DNA from 2 places in the Chenggangzhangella methanolivorans genome. Region 2 is predicted to be linked to the other one. Evidence: predicted binding sites of a transcription regulator. Region 2 holds the regulator's gene; the other holds the start of a gene.

Region 1 (9,713 bases), on a different contig from region 2:
CGGTGCACGGCATCGCCGGCAACTTCTTCTTCGACCGCGAGAAGGACGAAGAAGTGATGATGAACGACGCGAAGTTCCTGCGCGCGCCCACCATCCTCGCCGAGCTCCAGAAGGCCGGCATGAAGGTCGCGATGGTGACGGCCAAGGACAAGCTGCGCACGCTGCTCGGCAAGGGCCTCGATTTCTCGAAGGGGACCGCGATCGCCTTCTCGTCGGAGAAGGCCGACCGCGCGAACATGGCCGAGAACGGGATCGAGGACGTGCTCGACTTCGTCGGCAAGCCGCTGCCCGAGGTCTACAGCGCCGACCTCTCCGAATTCGTCTTCGCCGCGGGCGTGAAGCTGCTGAACGGCTTCCGGCCGGACGTCATGTATCTGTCGACCACCGACTACGTGCAGCACAAGGCGGCGCCGGGCTCGGAGTTCGCCAACAGCTTCTATGCGATGTTCGACCGTTACGTCGGCGAACTCGACGCGGCCGGCTGCACGCTCGTCATGACCGCCGACCACGGCATGAACGACAAGCATCTCGCGGACGGCTCGCCCGACGTCATCTATCTGCAGGAGATCCTCGACGAGAAGCTCGGCGCGGGCGTCACGCGCGTCATCCTGCCGATCACCGACCCTTACGTCGCGCATCACGGCGCATTGGGCTCCTTCGCCACCGTCTATGTCGATCCCAAGCACCGCGAGGCGGTGGTCGAGATCGCCAGGAACATCGAGGGCGTCACGGTGGCGATCCCGGCCATCGAGGCGTGCAAGCGCTTCGAGCTTCCGGCCGACCGCATCGGCGACGTCGTGGTGCTGTGCGACCGCCATAAGGTGCTCGGTACGTCGGCCGCGCGCCACGACCTTTCGGGCCTCACCGAGCCGCTGCGCAGCCATGGCGGGCTCACCGAACAGGTCGTGCCGATGATCGCGAACCGGCCGATCGAGGTCCCCGAGGGCCGCACGCTTCGCAACTTCGACGTCTTCGACGTCGCGCTGAACCTGGTGCGGTGAAACACGACCGTCATGCCCGCTTTTGCGGGCATCCACGACTTCTGAACCGCCACGCTTCACGACCAAGTCGTGGATACCCGGCTTCGCCGGGCATGACGGCGGAGACACGGAAAGCGAGCCGATGAACGCCAACGTCAAGCCGCCCTTCCGCCGCGAGGCCATGCGGATCGCGGGCAAGCTCGTGCAGACCGACGACATCGTCGAGGTCTTCAACCCCTACGACAATTCGGTCGTCGGCACCGTGCCGGCGGCGCGCGCCGAGCATGTGCGCGAGGCTTTCCAGAAAGCCCGCGCCTTCAAGCCGAAGCTGACCCGCTACGAGCGCCAGCAGATCCTGCAGCGCACGGCCGAACTCCTGCGCGACCGTCGGGAAGACTTCGCCCGCCTCATCGTCGCCGAGACCGGGCTCTGCTGGAAGGACGGGCTCTACGAGGCGAGCCGCGCCTACGACGTCTGGTCGTTCGCCGCGCAGCTCACCATCAAGGACGACGGCGAGATCTATTCCTGCGACATCTCCCCGAACGGCAAGGCGCGCAAGATCTTCACGACGCGCACGCCGCTCTTGGGCGTCATCTCCGCCATCACGCCGTTCAACCACCCGCTCAACATGGTGAGCCACAAGCTCGCGCCGGCGATCGCGACCAACAACCGCCTGGTGCTGAAGCCGACCGAGCTCACGCCGCTCACCGCGCTCGCGCTCGCCGACGTGCTCTACGAGGCGGGCCTGCCGCCCGAGATGCTGTCGGTCGTGACCGGCAACCCGTCCACCATGGGCGACGCCATGATCACCGACCCCGACGCCGACCTCGTGACCTTCACGGGCTCGGTGCGAGTGGGCAAGCACATCGCCAACACGGCCGGGTACAAGCGCATCGTGCTCGAGCTCGGCGGCAACGATCCGCTGATCGTCATGGAGGACGCCGACCTCGACAAGGCCGCCGAGCTTGCGGTGACGGGCGCGACCAAGAACTCCGGCCAGCGCTGCACGGCGGTGAAGCGCATCCTGGTGGTGAACGCGGTCGCCGACGAGTTTTCGCGGCTCGTGGTCGAGAAGGCGAAGAAGCTGAAGTCCGGCGACCCGATGGATCCCGCGACCGACGTCGGCACGGTGATCAACGAGCGCTCCGCGATCCTGTTCGAGAACCGTGTGAACGACGCCGTCTCCAAGGGCGCGGAGGTGCTGCACGGCGCGCCGCGCAAGGGCGCGCTGTTCGCCCCGACGGTCGTGGACAACGTGCCCTACGACTGCGAGCTCGTGCACGAGGAGACCTTCGGGCCCGTGATCCCGATCGTGCGCTGCCCGGACGACATCGCGGAGGTCATCCGCATCTCGAACTCGACGGACTACGGCCTCTCCTCGGGCGTGTGCACCGATCGGCTCGACTACGTGTCGCGCTTCGTGGCCGAGCTCGAGGTTGGCACGGTCAATGTCTGGGAAGTCCCGGGCTACCGGATCGAGATGTCGCCCTTCGGCGGAATCAAGGATTCGGGCCTTGGCTACAAGGAAGGCGTCGTGGAGGCGATGAAGAGCTTCACAAACGTACGAACCTGGTCGATGCCCTGGGCGGCGTAAGTTTAGGCGAAGTGACTAAAAACACTTCTTGTCAATGAAGTGTCACAGAGGTCCAATATAAGAAGACGTTACTTTTTATTTGGCCGCTTAGCGGCGTCGAACACAGGGATATGCGACGGTGAAGACGTGGATCTTGGCCGGCATTACGGCCGCTCTTGCGCTTTCGACGCCAAACGTTGCTTTCGCCGACAAGGCGAAGGTGACGGTCTATACGGCGCTCGAAAACGACCAGCTCAAGACCTTCAAGTCGGCGATCGAGACGGCCGTGCCCGAGGCCGAAGTGGTGTGGGTGCGTGACTCGACCGGCGTCATCACCGCCCGCTTCCTCGCCGAGAAGGACAATCCGCGCGCCGACATGGTGATCGGGCTCGCGGCCTCCTCGCTGCTGATGTTCGAGAAGGCGGGCCTGCTCGAGCCCTACAAGCCCGCCGGCGTTGACAAGCTGAAGCCCGAGTTCCGCGACTCCAAGGAGCCCTATGCCTGGACCGGCATGGACGCGTTCCTCGGCGCGGTCTGCTTCAACACGGCGGAAGCCGGCGGGGTCGCGGCCCCGAAGTCCTGGAAGGATCTGCTGAAGCCCGACTTCAAGGGCAAGATCGTGATGCCGCATCCGGCGTCGTCGGGCACCGGCTATCTCATGGTCGCGGGTTGGCTCCAGTCGATGGGCGAGGACGCCGGCTGGCAGTTCATGGACGGGCTGCACGAGAACATCGCCGCCTATCTGCACTCGGGCTCGGCGCCTTGCGTCCAGGCCGCGCGCGGCGAGCAGCTCGTCGGGCTCGCGCTCGACATGCGCGGCGCCTCCGAGAAGACCAAGGGCGCGCCGATCGAGGTCATCTTCCCCGAAGGCGGCGTCGGCTGGGACATGGAGGCCGCGGCGATCGTGAAGGGAACCAAGAACGCCGAGGCCGCCAGGAAGATCGCCGACTGGGTCGCGACCGAGGACGCCAACAAGCTGTTCGCCAAGACCTACGCCGTGGTGGCCTATCCGGGCGCCGACAGCCCGCCCGCCAACTATCCGGCCGGCGCCGACAAGGCCATGATCAAGAACGATCTCGGCTGGATGGCGGACAACCGAGAGCGCGTGCTCGCCGAGTGGTCGAAGCGCTACGAGTCCAAGGCCGCGCCGAAGAAGTAAGCGCTCAGGCGTCTCGGAGCAGGCGTTGCGCGTGCTTCGAGACGCCCTTCGGGCTCCTCAGCATGAGGAATGTTGAGGACGCCATTCTGGAGTGGGAAATCCGCCCACCTCCCTCATGCTGAGGAGCCTTGGCGAAGCCGAGGCGTCTCGAAGCACGCAGTTCCTCGAGACAGCGACGCGACAGAGGATCGAGCCATGACCGCATCCCAGCCGATCGCAGATCCGTTCCTGAGCGTCCGCGGCCTGCGGAAGAGCTACGGCGCCTTCACGGCGCTCGAAAACATCGACCTCGACGTCGCGCGCGGCGAGTTCGTGTCCTTCCTCGGGCCGTCGGGCTGCGGAAAGACCACGCTGCTGCGCGCGATCGCCGGCCTCGACCCGCAGGACGAGGGCTCGATCCATATCGGGGGCCGCGACGTCTCGAAGGCGCCGCCGTCCGAGCGCGACTTCGGCATCGTGTTCCAGTCCTACGCGCTGTTTCCGAACCTGACCGTCGCGAAGAACGTCGGCTACGGCCTCGTCAATCGCAGCCGGCCGCGCAAGGAGATCGCCGAGCGCGTCGCCGAGCTTCTGGCGCTGGTCGGCCTGCCGGATCAGGGCGAGAAGTTTCCGGGCCAGCTTTCCGGCGGCCAGCAGCAGCGCGTCGCGCTCGCCCGGGCGCTCGCGACCTCGCCCGGCCTGCTGCTGCTCGACGAGCCGCTTTCGGCGCTCGACGCCAAGGTGCGCGTGCGGCTGCGCGACCAGATCCGCGATCTCCAGCAGCGGCTCGGCGTCACCACCATCATGGTGACGCACGACCAGGAGGAGGCGCTCGCCATGGCCGACCGCATCGTGGTGATGAACCACGGCGTGATCGAGCAGGTCGGCGCGCCGTCCGAAATCTATGGCGCGCCCAGAACCCCCTTCGTGGCGGACTTCGTCGGCCACATGACGTTCCTCGACGGCGTCCTCGCGGGTCCGCGCCGGGTGCGGGTCGGCGGCATCGAGTTCACGGTCGCCGAGGACGCGCAAGGCTCGGTCGGCGCGCCCGTGCGGCTCGCGCTGCGGCCCGAGACGGCGCGGCTGCAGGGGCTCGACGACGCCACCCCCAACCGCTTCGAGGCGCGGATCGGCGAACTCGCTTTCCTCGGCTCCTTCTGTCGCGCGCGGCTGGAGCCGACCGGCTCCAGCGGCCTCGTCATCTCGGCCGACGTGCCCGCCAACGCCATGCGCGACCTCGGCCTCGCCGAGGGCGACGTGCGGCCGGTGGCGTTCCCGCCCGACAGCCTCCGGGTGTTCCCGGGCGCGCCGTCGTGAGCGAGATCGCCGCCCGGATGCCGGCCATCGCTCCGGCCAAGGCCCCGCGCGCGGCGCCGATCGTCAGCGAGCGGCAGGCGGCGGGTCTGATGATCGCGGCGATCGCCGGCGTCCTCGTCCTCATCATCGCGCTGCCGCTCTGGGCGCTTCTGTCGAAGAGCGCGCAGAACACCGACGGCCAGTTCGTCGGGCTCGCGAACTTCCTGGCCTATGCCGGCAACCCGACGCTGATGGCGTCGCTCGTCAACAGCGTGTGGGTCTCGGGGCTCGCGACCGCGATCGTGATCCCGCTCGCCTTCGGCTTCGCCTATGCGCTGACCCGCTCCTGCGCGCCGCTCAAGGGGGCGCTTTACGCCGCCGCGCTTCTGCCGATCTTCGCGCCCTCGCTGCTCGCGGGCCTTTCGCTCATCTATCTCTTCGGCAACCAGGGGCTTTTGAAGTCCTGGATGATGGGCCGCTCGCTCTACGGGCCGATCGGCATCGTGATGGCGGAGGCGCTCTACACCTTCCCGCACGCGCTGCTGATCCTCACCACCGCGCTCTCGCTGTCCGACGGTCGCCTGCGCGAGGCGGCCGACGCCATGGGCACGAGCCGCGCCCGCATCTTCTGGACCATCACCCTGCCGGGCGCGCGCTACGGACTGATCTCGGCCGCCTTCGTCGTGTTTACGCTCGTCATCACCGACTTCGGCATCCCGAAGGTGATCGGCGGCCAGTTCGACGTGCTCGCCACCGACGCCTACCGGCAGGTCGTCGGCCAGCAGAACTTTCCGATGGGCGCGGTGGTGGGCATCGTCCTGCTCGTTCCGGCGATCGCCGCGTTCTTCGTCGATCGCCGAGCGCAGAAGCGCCAGACGGCGCTGCTCTCGGCACGCGCCGTGCCCTACCGTCCCAAGCCCGACCGGCGCCGCGACCTCGGCCTGTTCGCTTTCGCGGGCCTGATCGCGCTCCTCATCGTCGCGACCTACGGCGTCGCGGCATGGGGCTCGTTCGTGCGCTACTGGCCCTACAACCTGTCGCTGACGCTCGCCAATTACGACTTCGCCAATGTCGAGCCGACCGGCTGGGACGGCTACTTCAATTCGCTGAAACTCGCCGGCCTCACCGCGCTCGTGGGCGCGCCGCTGGTCTTCGTCGGGGCCTATCTGATCGAGAAGATCCGCGTCTTCCCGCGCCTGCGGGGCTTCGCGCATTTCCTCGCCATGCTGCCGATGGCGGTGCCCGGCCTCGTGCTCGGCCTCGGCTACGTGTTCTTCTTCAACGCCTCGTGGAACCCGCTCAACGTGTTCTACGGCACGCTGACCGTTCTGGTGATCAACACCGTCGCGCATTACTTCACGGTGGCGCACATCACGGCGCTGACGAGCCTCAAGCAGCTCGATCCCGAGTTCGAGGCGGTGGCGGCCTCGCTGAAAGTTCCGTTCTGGCGCACGTTCTCCCGCGTCACCGCGCCGATCTGCATGCCGGCGATCCTCGACATCGCGGTCTATCTCTTCGTCAACGCCATGACGACGGTCTCGGCCGTGATCTTCCTCTACGGCGCAGACACCAAGCTCGCCTCGATCGCGATCGTGCACATGGACGAGGCCGGCGCCGTGGCCTCCGCCGCCGCGATGGCGACCGTGATCATGGCGACCGCCATCGGCGTGAAGATCCTCCACGTCGTCCTGACGTGGCTCGTGTTCGGACGCCTGCAGAAATGGCGCGAGCGGTGAGCGCGAAGGCGCGGCTCGTCGCCGAATCCGAGAGCGACACCAACCTCACGGACCGCCGCGCCGCCTGGCAGGCGAGCGCGCTCGACGGCGAGACCCGCGCGCTGCTCGCCCGCGACGAACGCGGCTTCCTGCGCCAGTCGGTCTCGACGCCCTGCCTCAACGCGATCGCCAAGGCCGAAGGGATCTGGATCGAGGACGTCGCCGGGCGCCGCTACATGGATTTCCACGGCAACAACGTCCACCACATCGGATACGGCCATCCGAGGCTGAAGGCCGCGATCGCGGCGCAGATGGACGCGCTGCCGTTCGCGCCGCGCCGCTACGCCTGCGAACCCGCGGCGATGCTCGCCGAAAAGCTCGGCCAGATCACGCCGGGGACATTGTCGAAGGTGCTGTTCACCACCGGCGGCTCGGACGCGGTGGAGCTTGCGGTCAAGATCGCGCGCGCCGCGACCGGCCGCACCAAGACGCTGTCGTTCTGGGACGCCTTCCACGGCGCGGGCGTCGGCGCCGGCGCGATGTCGGGCGAGGCGCTGTTCCGGTCGGGGCCCGCCGCGCCCATGGTGGCGGGCGCGCTCCATGTCGCGCCCTTCGGCGGCGGTTCGCGCTGCCCCTACGGCGGCCGGACGCCGGAGGAGAGCGGCGCGGCCTGCGCGCGGATGATCGACTATGTGCTCTCGCGCGACCCGGACGTCGCGGCGCTCGTCGCCGAGCCGACGCGCGCGGTTCCTTACGTCGCGCCGCCGGGTTTCTGGGCGCAGGCGCGCGGGATCTGTGACCGCCACGGCGTGAAGCTGATCTTCGACGAGATCCCGACCGGGCTCGGCAAGACCGGAAAAATGTTCTCCTGCGAGCATGACGGCGTCGTCCCCGACATCATCGTGCTCGGCAAGGCGCTCGGCGGCGGCATCCTGCCGATCGCGGCCGTCGTGGCGCGGCCCGAGCTCGACGTCGCGCAGGACTGGGCGTTCGGGCACTACACCCACGAGAAGAACCCGGTGACGACCCGCGCGGCGCTCACCACGATCGAGATCATCGAGGACGAGGGTCTGGTGGAGAACGCCGCCGCGGTCGGCGCTTACGCGCTCGAGCGCCTGTCGGAGCTGGCGGATCGCCTCGACGTCGTGCGCGACGTCCGGGGCCGGGGACTGCTGATCGGCTTCGACATCGTGACCCCGGACGGCGCGCCCGACGGCGACCTCGCCGAGGAGGTCCTCTACCGAGCGCTTGATCTCGGCCTGTCGTTCAAGACCACGATGGGAAACGTCGTGACCCTCACCCCGCCCCTGACCCTGACCCGCGACGAGATGGCCGACGCGCTCGACCGCCTCGAACAGGCGATCGACGGGGCGGTGGCGGGGCGGAGTTAGGGAACGCCGCATCGGGCCGTCTGCGTGCTTCGAGACGCCGGCCGCCGGCCGGCTCCTCAGCATGAGGACCGTTCTTGCTTGCCAGACCTTAGCTTTCTCGGACCTCCGGCCGTCCTCATGCTGAGGAGGCCCGAAGGGCCGTCTCGAAGCACGCAGTCGGCTTCCGCCCCTCCTCAGTCGAAGCCGGCCGCGCCCTTCTCCGCCATCACCACCTGGGCCTCGGCGACGAGCGTCGCGAGCGCGTCGGGCGAGGGCATGTCCTCGGTGACGTAGACGAGCCGCCCGCGCGGATCGACGAGGTAGATGCGGGCGTCGTGGACGTCGTAGCCGCGGCCGCGCCCCTTGAGCGCGTCGACGAGGCGCCCGACCCCCTCGAGCGTCGGCGTGGCGGCGCGCCAGCCGGGGGCCGCGCCCTGCGCCTCGAGCCAGGAGGTCAGTCGCGCCGGGTCGTCGCCGAGCGCGTCGACGCTGAGCGAAAGGAGGTCGGCCGGCAGGTTTCTGGCCGCGATGCGCTCCTGCGCGGCCTTGAAGATCGCGCCCTGCACCGGGCAGGTGGTGGAGCAGCCGGCGAAGAACAGCGTCACCAGCGTGAAGCGTCCCGCCGAAGTTTCGGCCGACAGCGTCGTCGCCTTCCCGTCGTGGCGCGTGAGCGCGACGTCGGGCAACGCACGCGCCGGCCGGATCGGGCCGAACGGCATGGCGTGGGTCTCGGTCTCGCCCGCTGCTCCCTCGGCCGGCAGTTCGGGCAGGGCCGCGGACCGGGGGCGCTCGACCGCGAGCATCGCGGCGGCGGCTCCTGCGGCGAGCAGAACGATCGCGGCGGCGGCGAGCGCCAGAGGGCGGCGGAGGAGCGAGCGCATGGTCGGGCTCATCTTACGGCCGCCGGCTGACATAGGCGAACAGCGCGGCGCAGTCGGCGTCGGAGACGTCGAAGCGCGGCATCAGCCGGCTCACCATCACGGAGGCCGGGTCGACGCCCTCCCGCATCAGGCGGCAGAACGAGGCCTCGTCATAGGAGACCGGCGCGCCGCCGCGCGGCGTGCGGGGAGCCGAGAAGGTCGTCCGGTCGAGCCGCGCGATCGCGCGCGGGCCGCCCGACGCCGCGCCCTCGTGGCAGTTCACGCAGGCCGAAGCCGAAACCGGCAGAGCGACGCCGCTGAAGATCTTCGCCTCGAGCGCCGCATGGCCGTGAAAGAGCATGTAGCCGCGCGCGATCGGCGAGCGCCAGGCCAAGACCGCCGCCGCGGCGAGCGCGACGACGACGAGCGCCGCGACCGCGAACCGGCGCCGCGGCGCGGACGCCGCCTCGGCGCCGAACGCCGCGGCCGAGGGCCTCACTGCGGCCCGAGCTCGCGCACGAAGGCTGCGAGCGAATCGAGGTCGGCGTCCGGCACGGCGAGCGTGGTGTGCGCCTTGATCGCGGCCTGCAGCGTCGGGGCGGAGCCGTCATGGAGATAGGGCGCGGTCGCCCAGGCCCCGCGCAGCGTCGGCACGTCGAGCCGCGTCAGCGTCTCGCCGAGCCGCTTGCCGCTCGCCGGCTTGATGGTGCCGACGCTCCGCAGCGCGGTCGCGCCGGCGCTGATCGTGTAGGGCGTGCCGGCGTGGCAGGTGCCGCATTGC
Region 2 (9,713 bases):
ACAAGGTCTGGAAGACGGTCCGCGAGGACGGCGCCTACATCGACGCCGGCGAGAACGACAACCTGATCGTCCAGAAGCTGGAGGCGAACCCGAAGGCCGTCGGCATCTTCGGCTACTCGTTCCTCGAAGAGAACGCCTCGCAGATCCAGGGCGCCTCGATCGAAGGCAAGGCCCCGACCTTCGAGGGCATCGCCGACGGCTCCTACAAGGTGTCGCGTCCGCTGTACGTCTACTTCAAGAAGCAGCACATCGGCGTGATCCCGGGCCTCAAGGAGTTCCTGGCCGAGTACGCCTCCGACAAGGCGATGGGCGAGGAAGGCTATCTCGGCGAGAAGGGCCTCGTCCCGCTCCCGGCCGAGCTCGCCAAGTCCTCTGAGGACGCCGCCAAGGCTCTGAAGACCATCGGCGCTCCGGCCTCGTAAGGTCCGACGTCTCGACCGCCGGCCCGGAGAGCGTCGCTTTCCGGGCCGGTCGGCCTTTCGGCCCGGCGGACAGTTCGCCGGGGGCCGGCGGGAGCGCTCCGCGGAGCCGCCTCCGCCGCATGTCCTGATCCCAGAGTTTCCGAGCGCCCACGGGGAGCGCGCATCTTCATGATGCTGATCTACATCGCCGCGATGCTGCTGGTGGCGGCCGGCGCCTATGTCACGGGTCGCCAGAAAGGCGCGAGCTTCGCGATCGCCGGCGGCGGCGTCGCCCGGCTTCACTCGCTCCCGAGCTATCACGGCGGATACGTGGCGCTCGCCGCCGTCGCCCCGATGCTGGTCTGGCTGATCGTCTGGCTGATGGTCGCCCACCGCATCGTCGACGCGCAGGCCATCGCGGCGCTGCCCCCGGGCCTGAAGCCCACCGACGAGCTCACCTACGGCGCGCGTCTGCGCGAGATCTACCAGATCGCCTCCGGCATCCGCATGGAGGGCGTCGACCCGGCGATCTCCGCGGGCGCCGACATGCTGAACTTCTGGCGCACGGTCACCGACTGGAGCCTGCTGGTCGTCGGCCTCGCGCTCGCGATCCTCGGCTTCTACTGGGGCGCCCGCCAGCTTTCGGCCGAGTTCCGCGCCCGCAACGGCGTCGAGCGCTGGGTCACCTGGATGCTGGTCGCCTGCGCCTCGGTCGCGGTGCTGACCACCGTCGGCATCGTGTTCTCGGTGCTGTTCGAGACGCTGCGCTTCTTCTCCAAGGTGCCGTGGTACGAGTTCCTGTTCGGCACGCAGTGGTCGCCCCAGACGGCGATCCGCTCCGACCAGGTCGGTTCGTCGGGCGCGTTCGGCGCGGTTCCGCTCTTCGCCGGCACCACCCTCATCATGCTGATCGCGATGCTGGTGGCCGGTCCCGTCGGTCTCTTCGCGGCGATCTACATGGCCGAGTACGCCTCGCCCAAGGTCCGCGCGGTCGCCAAGCCGATCCTCGAGGTGCTGGCGGGCGTTCCGACCGTGGTGTTCGGCTTCTTCGCCGCGCTCACCGTCGCGCCGTTCATCCGCTCCACGGGCGAATATTTCGGCCTGAACGTCGCGTCCGAAAGCGCGCTCGCGGCGGGCCTCGTGATGGGCGTGATGATCATCCCGTTCGTCTCGTCGCTCTCCGACGACGTCATCAACGCGGTGCCGCAGTCGCTGCGCGACGGCTCCTACGGCATGGGCGCGACCAAGTCCGAGACCATCAAGCGGGTCATCCTTCCCGCGGCGCTCCCGGGCATCGTCTCGGCCTTCATGCTGGCGATCTCCCGCGCGGTCGGCGAGACCATGATCGTGGTGATGGCGGCCGGCCTCGCCGGCAACCTCACCTTCAACCCGCTCGAGGCGGTCACCACCGTCACGGTGCAGATCAAGACGCTGCTCGTGGGCGACCAGGAGTTCGACAGCGCCAAGACGCTCTCGGCCTTCGCGCTCGGCTTCGTGCTCTTCTTCTTCACCCTCGTGCTGAATTTCATCGCGCTGCGCATCGTCCAGAAGTATCGGGAACAGTATGACTGACGTCACCGCGACGACGAACCGGACCATGCGACACGCGATGGACTCCGACGAGGCGCGCGCCCGCGTCCGCAAGCGCTACCGCGCCGAAGCCCGCTTCAAGGCCTACGGCATCGGGGCGATCGCCTTCGCGGCCGCCTTCCTCGTGATCCTGATGACCGACATCGTCAGCAACGCGTGGCCGGCCTTCACCACCACGCATCTCTCGCTCTCGGCGACCCCGGAAGCCTCCGACGTCGACCCGTCGGGCGACCGATCGGCGGCCTCGCTCGCCCGCGGCGACTACAACAAGGCGGTGCGCGCGTCGTATCAGGCGCTGTTCCCCGAGGTTAAGGGGCGCGCCGAACGCCGCCAGCTGAACGGCCTGCTGTCGAACGGCGCGAGCGACGACCTTCGCGCCGCCGTGATGGCGGACCCCGCGCTGATCGGCCGTGAGGTCTCGACCCGCGCGCTGTTCTCCGACGACGCCGACCTCTATCTGAAGGGCGCCGTCACCAAGATCGAAGAGGAAGAGGGCAAGGGCGTCGCGACGCCGAGCGCCGTCACCGGCGACGTCGTCATCGAGACCTCGAACCCTGCCTTCCAGAGCGATCTCGAAGAGATCAAGACCGATCTCTCCGAGAAGGCCCGTGAGCGCCGCTTCACGGTCGAGCGTCTCAAAAGCCTGCGCGACGGCGTCGTGGCGGATCGTCCCGCCGCCGAGGCCAACCTCGCGGGCGCGCGCTCCACTGGCGACCAGTCCAAGATCGACGTCGCGACCGCGGCGCTCGGCAAGATCGACAGCGACGCCTCCAGCCTCCAAGCTCAGATGGAGACGCTCGCCGGCGAGGCGGCCGACTTCGAAACCCGCTTCAAGGACGGAAGCGGCGCCGAGAAGCTCGATCCGAAGCTCCCGAGCCTGCTGGTCTCGATCAACGGCGGCCTCGTGAAGGTCAACAGCCTCTCGGCGAACCGCATCGAGGGCGTGGCGCTGACCCCGCTCACCAACCAGAACGCCGCCCAGGCGGGCCAGTGGAAGGTGCTGACCTTCGAGACGCCCGAGAACGAGCGCCGCGTCGGCGACCAGCAGATCGCCTGGCTCGAGACGCTCAAGGCCAAGGGCCTCGTCGACAGCGGCTTTAACACCGGCTTCTTCACGAGCGGCGACAGTCGCGAGGCCGAGCAGGCCGGCATCCTCGGCGCGCTCGTCGGCTCGCTGATGACGATGTTCGTGACGCTCGTGTTCTGCCTGCCGGTCGGCGTCGGCGCGGCGATCTATCTCGAGGAGTTCGCGCCCAAGAACCGCTGGACCGACATCATCGAGATCAACATCAACAATCTGGCGGCCGTGCCCTCGATCGTCTACGGCCTGCTCGGCCTCGCGATCTTCCTGAACTTCTTCGGCATGCCGCGGTCTTCGGCGGTGGTGGGCGGCTTCGTGCTGGCGCTTCTGGTGCTGCCGACCATCATCATCGCGTCGCGCGCCGCGCTGAAGGCGGTGCCGCCGTCGATCCGCGAGGCCGCGCTCGGCGTCGGCGCCTCGCATCAGCAGGCGGTGTTCCACCACACCCTGCCGCTCGCGATGCCGGGCATCATGACCGGCACCATCATCGGCATGGCCCACGCGCTCGGCGAGACCGCGCCGTTGCTCCTCATCGGCATGGTGGCGTTCATCGTCGACGTTCCGACGAGCTTCACCTCCGCCACCACGGCGCTCCCGGTCCAGATCTATCTCTGGTCGGACCTGCCGGAAGTCGCATTCCAGGCCAAGACCTCGGCCGCGATCCTCGTTCTTCTGCTCTTCCTGTTCGCGATGAACGGGCTCGCCATTCTCCTGCGCAAGCGCTTCGAGCGGCGCTGGTGACCGGTTTCTGAAGGAGTTTTTCTCATGGACGCTACCGCCGTCGCCAAATCCGCCCCCGCCAACATCGGCGCCCGCCCGCAGCCTCTGGGCGAGCCCAAGATCATCGCCCGTGACGTCAACGTGCATTACGGCGAGAAGCACGCGCTGAAGAACGTCACGCTCGACGTTCCCGAGAAGGCCGTCATGGCCTTCATCGGACCGTCGGGCTGCGGCAAGTCGACCTTCCTGCGCTGCATCAACCGCATGAACGACACGGTCGCGAGCGCCAAGGTCTCCGGCCTCATCCAGATCGACGACCAGAACATCTACGATCCGAGCCTGGACGTCGTTCAGCTGCGCGCCCGCGTCGGCATGGTGTTCCAGAAGCCGAACCCGTTCCCGAAGTCGATCTACGAGAACGTCGCCTACGGCCCGCGCATCCATGGCCTCGCCAGGAACAAGGCGGAGCTCGACGAGATCGTCGAGTCCTCGCTCAAGAAGGCGAGCCTGTGGAACGAGGTGAAGGACCGCCTTAACGACACCGGCACCGGCCTTTCGGGCGGCCAGCAGCAGCGTCTGTGCATCGCCCGCGCGATCGCGGTGAGCCCCGAGATCATCCTCATGGACGAGCCCTGCTCGGCGCTCGACCCGATCGCGACCGCGCGCGTCGAGGAGCTGATCGAGGAGATCCGACGCAACTACACCATCGTGATCGTGACGCATTCGATGCAGCAGGCCGCGCGCGTCTCCCAGCGCGTCGCCTTCTTCCATCTGGGCATTCTGGTCGAGACGGGCGAGACGGAGAAGATCTTCACGAGCCCGAACGACAAGCGCACCCAGGACTACATCACCGGCCGGTTCGGCTGAGTTTCAGGAGGAGAGCCATGTCGCTCGCCGACAACCACATCGTCTCGTCGTTCGACGACGACCTCAACCAGCTCGCCGACAAGCTCGCCGAGATGGGCGGGCTCTGCGAGAAGCTCGTCGGCGAGTCCGTCGACGCGCTCGTTCGCCGCGACATCCCGCTCGCCCGCCGCGTCATCGAGTGGGACCGCGCGATCGATCGCCTCCAGCATGAGATCGAGGAGCGCGGCATCATGACGATCGCGCGCCGCGCGCCGGTCGCGATCGACCTCCGCCAGGTGGTGGGGGCGCTGCGCATCGCCAACGATCTCGAGCGCATCGGCGACCTCGCCAAGAACATCGCCAAGCGCGTGGTCGCGCTCGACGGCCAGTTCCAGCCGCCCAAGCTCGCCGGCGGGGTTGCGCACATCGCCGACCTCACGCTCGCGCAGCTCAAGGAGGTGCTTGACGCCTACACCCGCCGCGACGACAAGCGCGCGCTCGAGGTGTGGACGCATGACGGCGAGATCGACGCGCTCTATAACTCGCTGTTCCGCGAACTCCTCACCTATATGATGGAGGATCCGCGCAACATCGGCTTCTGCGCGCATCTGCTGTTCTGCGCCAAGAACATCGAGCGCATCGGCGACCACGCCACCAACGTCGCCGAGACGGTGTATTACGTCGTGCACGGCGTCCCGTTGACCGAAGACCGGCCCAAGGCCGACCTCGTCAGCGCGGACTTCGACTGACCCTCGCGACTTCGACCGACTGACCTCAGGAGAGGCCTGGCCGCATGAACCCGCGCGTGATGATCGTCGAAGACGAAGAGCCGCTCACCATGCTGCTCCGCTACAACCTCGAAGCCGAAGGCTACGAGGTCGACAGCGTTGCGCGCGGGGACGAGGCCGAGGTGCGCCTTTCCGAGGCGACCCCCGACCTCATCCTGCTCGACTGGATGTTGCCGGGGGTCTCGGGGATCGAGCTCTGCCGGCGCCTGCGCGCCAAGCGCGAGACCGAACGTCTGCCGATCATCATGCTCACCGCGCGCGGCGAGGAGGGCGAACGCATCCGGGGCCTGGCCACCGGCGCGGACGACTATGTGGTGAAGCCCTTCTCGGTTCCCGAGCTCGTGGCGCGGGTGAAGTCGCTGCTCCGGCGCACCAAGCCCGAGCACGTGTCGCGGACGCTGAAGGCCGGCGACATCGAGCTTGACCGTGAGAACCGGCGCGTGCGTCGGCAGCTGCGGGAGGTCCATCTCGGGCCGACCGAGTTCCGTCTGCTCGAGTTCCTGATGCAGTCCTCCGGCCGCGTCTTCACGCGCGAGCAGCTGCTCGACGGCGTGTGGGGCCGGGACGTCTATATCGACGAGCGCACCGTGGACGTCCATGTCGGGCGGCTGCGCAAGGCGCTGAACCGCGGCCGCAAGCCCGATCCGATCCGCACGGTGCGCGGCGCGGGCTACTCGTTCGACGAAACGTTCTCTCGCGCGAGCTGAGGGTCTTCGATCGTCCCTGAAGCGCCGGTCGTCACGTCGGCGACAGCCGGGAATGCGTGGCGTTCTAAGCGAGCGCCACGCCCAGCCGCATACCCGCGCGAAGGCGCGAGAAGACGGCTCCCGCCGGCGCGAAACAATTGTTGTTAGCCGGCGATTTTTGTCAGATTGCGGTCGAGCGCAGCCGCGGTTTCGCGAAATGCCGGAAGTAGCGGCGTGACTTCCCCCGCGAGATTCTCCGCGCCGTCCGGACCAAGCGCCTTCTGCAGGCTCGCCCAATATTCGGGAATGCGCCGCCAGTCCGCCACCGTCTCGGCGACGATCTCGGGATGGAACTGGACCCCGTAGGCGTTCGCCCCGACCCGCATCGCCTGCACCGCCGCCGCATCGTTCGAGGCGAGCGCGACCGCGTCTTCCGGGAGGCGCGTCACCTCGACGCCATGCCACTGGAACGTCTGGACGCGCTCGGGCAGGCCGGCGAACAGCGGGTCGGCGCGCCCCTCATCGGTCAGGCTGACGTCGCCGAGCCCCACTTCGGGCGAGGCCATCATCTTCGCTTCGCCGCCGAGCGAGACGGCGAGGAGCTGGTGGCCGAGGCAGATGCCGAAATAGGGCCGCTTCAGCTCCGCCACCCAGCGCCGGATCGCGGCCTTCTCGGCGACGAGCCAGGGGTGCTGGTCTTCCTCCCAGACGTCCATCGGGCCGCCCATGACGGCGAGCAGGTCGAAGCCCTTGAGCGGCGGGATCTCGTCGCCGGCGTCGAGCTCGACCGTGGTCCACTCGACGTTCCGGTCGCGCCAGAATTCCCGGAAGGAGCCCGGATGCTCGACCTCAAGGTGCTGGAAGACGAGGACGCGCATGCCGGTCGCTTCCTTCAGCCGTAGCGGTGCAGCGCGGCGCCGTGCGCGCGCAGCCACGCCTCGGCCCGCTCATAGTCGGGGAAGAGCCGCTCGACATTGGCCCAGTAGCGCGGCCCGTGGTTCATCTCGCGGCGGTGCGCCACCTCATGGGCGGCGAGATAGTCGAGGACATAGGTCGGCGCGAGGATCAGGCGCCAGGAAAAGGCGAGGTCGCCGGCCGCCGAGCACGAGCCCCAGCGGCTGGTCGTGTCCTTGATGACGATCTTGCCGATCGTGACTCCGAGCGCCGCCGCGTGGCGGCCCGCCGCCTCGACGAAGGCCTGGCGCGCCTCGCGCTTGAGAAAGTCGGCGACGCGGCGCGGGGCGTGCTCGGGCAGGCCGTAGACCGCGATCTCGGGCTCGCGGCCGCGCTGGCCGGGCTCGATCCGGACGAGGCCGCGCATGCCGGGGCGAAGCGAGATGCGATGCGCGACGCCGCGCAACGGCACGATCTCGCCCGGGGCGAGCGGCACCCGTTCGGGAAGCCGCGCCAGCCGCTGCTCGATCCAGCCGACATGGCGCTCGACGAAGTCGCGCGCGGCCGCCTCGGCGGTGCGCGAGGGCAACGTAAGGGTGACGTCGCGGGTGGCGGAGCGCACGCGCAACGTCATGCGGCGGGCCTGACTCGAGCGGCGCACGGTGACCGCGACCTTCCCGAGCCGCGTGTTGATCAGGAACGAGGCGCCGTCGGCCGCCGTGTCCTGCACGAGGAGAGGTCGGGGCCTGAGCACGCGAAACAGCGACATGAGGCGGCGGGCGCTCGCGATCGTCAAATCAACCGCGCGAATCGGCGGCGAGCCGACTTTAGCCATCCCGATTCCTTCGAGGCGAGCCCCCTCAGCCCCGCTCTGCGACGCCGTCCACGGCTTCCACGATGCGCGCGAGGTCTTCGGGGCGGGAGAGACGATGGTCGCCGTCCTTGATGAGCGTGGTGGTCACGTCGTCCTCGGCGAGCCGCTCGACGAGCTTCAGCGCATGCTCCCACGGCACGTCCGGGTCCGCCATCCCCTGCACAATGTGGACGGGGCAGCCGGTGCGCACCGGCCCGCCGAGCAGAAGATGGTTGCGCCCCTCCTCGATCAGGCGGCGGGTGATCGGGGTCGGGTCGGGCGAGTATTCGCTCGGCCGCTCGTAGACGCCGTCCTCGAGGATCGCGCGGCGCTGGGCGTCCGGGAACCGCTCCCACATCAGCGTCTCGGTGAAGTCGGCCGCCGGCGCGATCAGCACGAGGCCGGAAGGCGGCCTCGGCATCTTGCGCGCGGCCAGCAGCGCGATCCAGCCGCCCATCGACGAGCCGACCAGCACCGGGGCCTCGCCGGCGTGTCGGGCGATCGCCGCAAGGGCGTCCTCGAGCCAGTCGCCGATGGTCCCGTCGCGAAAGGCGCCGCCGGAGGCGCCGTGGCCCGAATAGTCGAAGCGCAGGAACGCCCGACCCGTCTTCGCCGCCCAGACGTCGAGCGCGCTCGCCTTGGTCGCGGTCATTTCCGACAGGAACCCGCCGAGCCAGACCACGCAGGGGCCCTGGCCCTCGCGCCTGAGAACCGCGATCTCGCGGGGCGGCGAGCCGTGGGAGAAGCGGTCGGAGATCGGGTCGGTCAAACTTCGAGGCTCCTTGCCGTTCAGATCGCGCCGATGACCCAGAGCCAGCCGGACACCGAGATCACCGAGAAGCCTGTCGAGACCGCGACCGCCGCGGACGCGGTCGGCTGGCCGACCTTGTAGCGAGCGGCGATCAGATAGGCGTTCACGCCGCAGGGCATGGCGGCGAACAGCACCGCGACGCCCGCCCAGACCGGCGGCACGTCGAGCACGTGGAAGGCGAGCAGCCACACGAGAAACGGGTGCACGACGAGCTTCAGGGCCGAGATGGCGGCCACCGCCTTCATGTCGCTCACGAAGCCGAACTTGGCGAGCGCGAGGCCCATGGCGACGAGCGCGCAGGGGCTCGCCGTCGCGGCGAGCTGGTCGATCAGCGCCCTGGCGGCGCCCGTCGCCTGCACCTGGAAGTGCTGCGCCGCGACGCCCGCGACGAGCGCGATGACGATCGGGTGGGTCACGATCGTCTTGATGAGCCCTTTGGCCATGACGAGCGGCGGGCGGCCGCCTTCGGCCGCCTCGATCAGAACCGTCACCGCCGTCATCATGATCGGCAGGTGGATGGCGAGCAGAAGGAACAGCGGCACCGCGCCGTCGTCGCCGTAGACCTTCAGGATCAGCGGCACGCCGACCAGCACAGTGTTGGCCTGGCCCGCCGAGAAGCCGTGGACCGCGGCCTCCGCCTTGTCGCGCTTGAACACCCGGCGCGCCAGAATCATGGCGACGGTCCAGACCACGATCACGCCGCCGAAATACGCGATCCAGTAGCCCCAGGGGTTTTCGGCCGGCGAGGTGCTGGTCGAGAGCGTCCTGAAGATCAGCGAGGGGATGGCGAGAAGGAAGACATAGTCCGACAGGCCGTCGCCCGCCCGGTCGCCGAGCAGCTTCAGCCGGCCGGTCCCGTAGCCGATCGCGATCAGGCCAAAGGTGGGGAGGACGATGGAGATAAGATCGTTCATGGGATGGACCGAGGCGTAACGTCTCGAAATCGAGCGGTCAACGCATGCGGGGCGCTGACGGAAAGGTTGTGGATTGCTGTCGTACAACCGTGTTTTACGCGATCGGTTTAGCCCATCCTTAAAGTCCTG

What was found. The regulator PhoB, encoded in region 2, activates phosphate uptake and scavenging genes when phosphate is short. The targets are predictions, from matches to a motif close to TGTCATNNANCTGTCAT.
Region 1: the regulator PhoB is predicted to act here: its motif matches at 2,604-2,620, upstream of ACFOWB_RS23400 (putative 2-aminoethylphosphonate ABC transporter substrate-binding protein).

The regions. Positions count from the first base shown of each region.
Region 1 is NZ_JBHRXS010000016.1:298,690-308,402, reverse strand. Features, by position in the region: gene phnA (phosphonoacetate hydrolase) at 1-1,001, shown strand, start outside; gene phnY (phosphonoacetaldehyde dehydrogenase) at 1,123-2,574, shown strand; gene ACFOWB_RS23400 (putative 2-aminoethylphosphonate ABC transporter substrate-binding protein) at 2,693-3,712, shown strand; gene ACFOWB_RS23395 (putative 2-aminoethylphosphonate ABC transporter ATP-binding protein) at 3,908-5,008, shown strand; gene ACFOWB_RS23390 (putative 2-aminoethylphosphonate ABC transporter permease subunit) at 5,005-6,723, shown strand; gene pbfA ((R)-1-hydroxy-2-aminoethylphosphonate ammonia-lyase) at 6,720-8,093, shown strand; gene ACFOWB_RS23380 (SCO family protein) at 8,267-8,953, opposite strand; gene ACFOWB_RS23375 (hypothetical protein) at 8,967-9,431, opposite strand; gene ACFOWB_RS23370 (putative Ig domain-containing protein) at 9,428-9,713, opposite strand, start outside.
Region 2 is NZ_JBHRXS010000003.1:146,026-155,738, reverse strand. Features, by position in the region: gene ACFOWB_RS01135 (PstS family phosphate ABC transporter substrate-binding protein) at 1-422, shown strand, start outside; gene pstC (phosphate ABC transporter permease subunit PstC) at 591-1,973, shown strand; partial or broken gene ACFOWB_RS01125 (DUF3333 domain-containing protein) at 1,966-2,457, shown strand; partial or broken gene pstA (phosphate ABC transporter permease PstA) at 2,935-3,813, shown strand; gene pstB (phosphate ABC transporter ATP-binding protein PstB) at 3,877-4,659, shown strand; gene phoU (phosphate signaling complex protein PhoU) at 4,677-5,387, shown strand; gene phoB (phosphate regulon transcriptional regulator PhoB) at 5,432-6,133, shown strand; gene ACFOWB_RS01100 (type 1 glutamine amidotransferase) at 6,277-6,990, opposite strand; gene ACFOWB_RS01095 (M48 family metallopeptidase) at 7,005-7,775, opposite strand; gene ACFOWB_RS01090 (alpha/beta hydrolase) at 7,867-8,628, opposite strand; gene ACFOWB_RS01085 (AEC family transporter) at 8,649-9,584, opposite strand.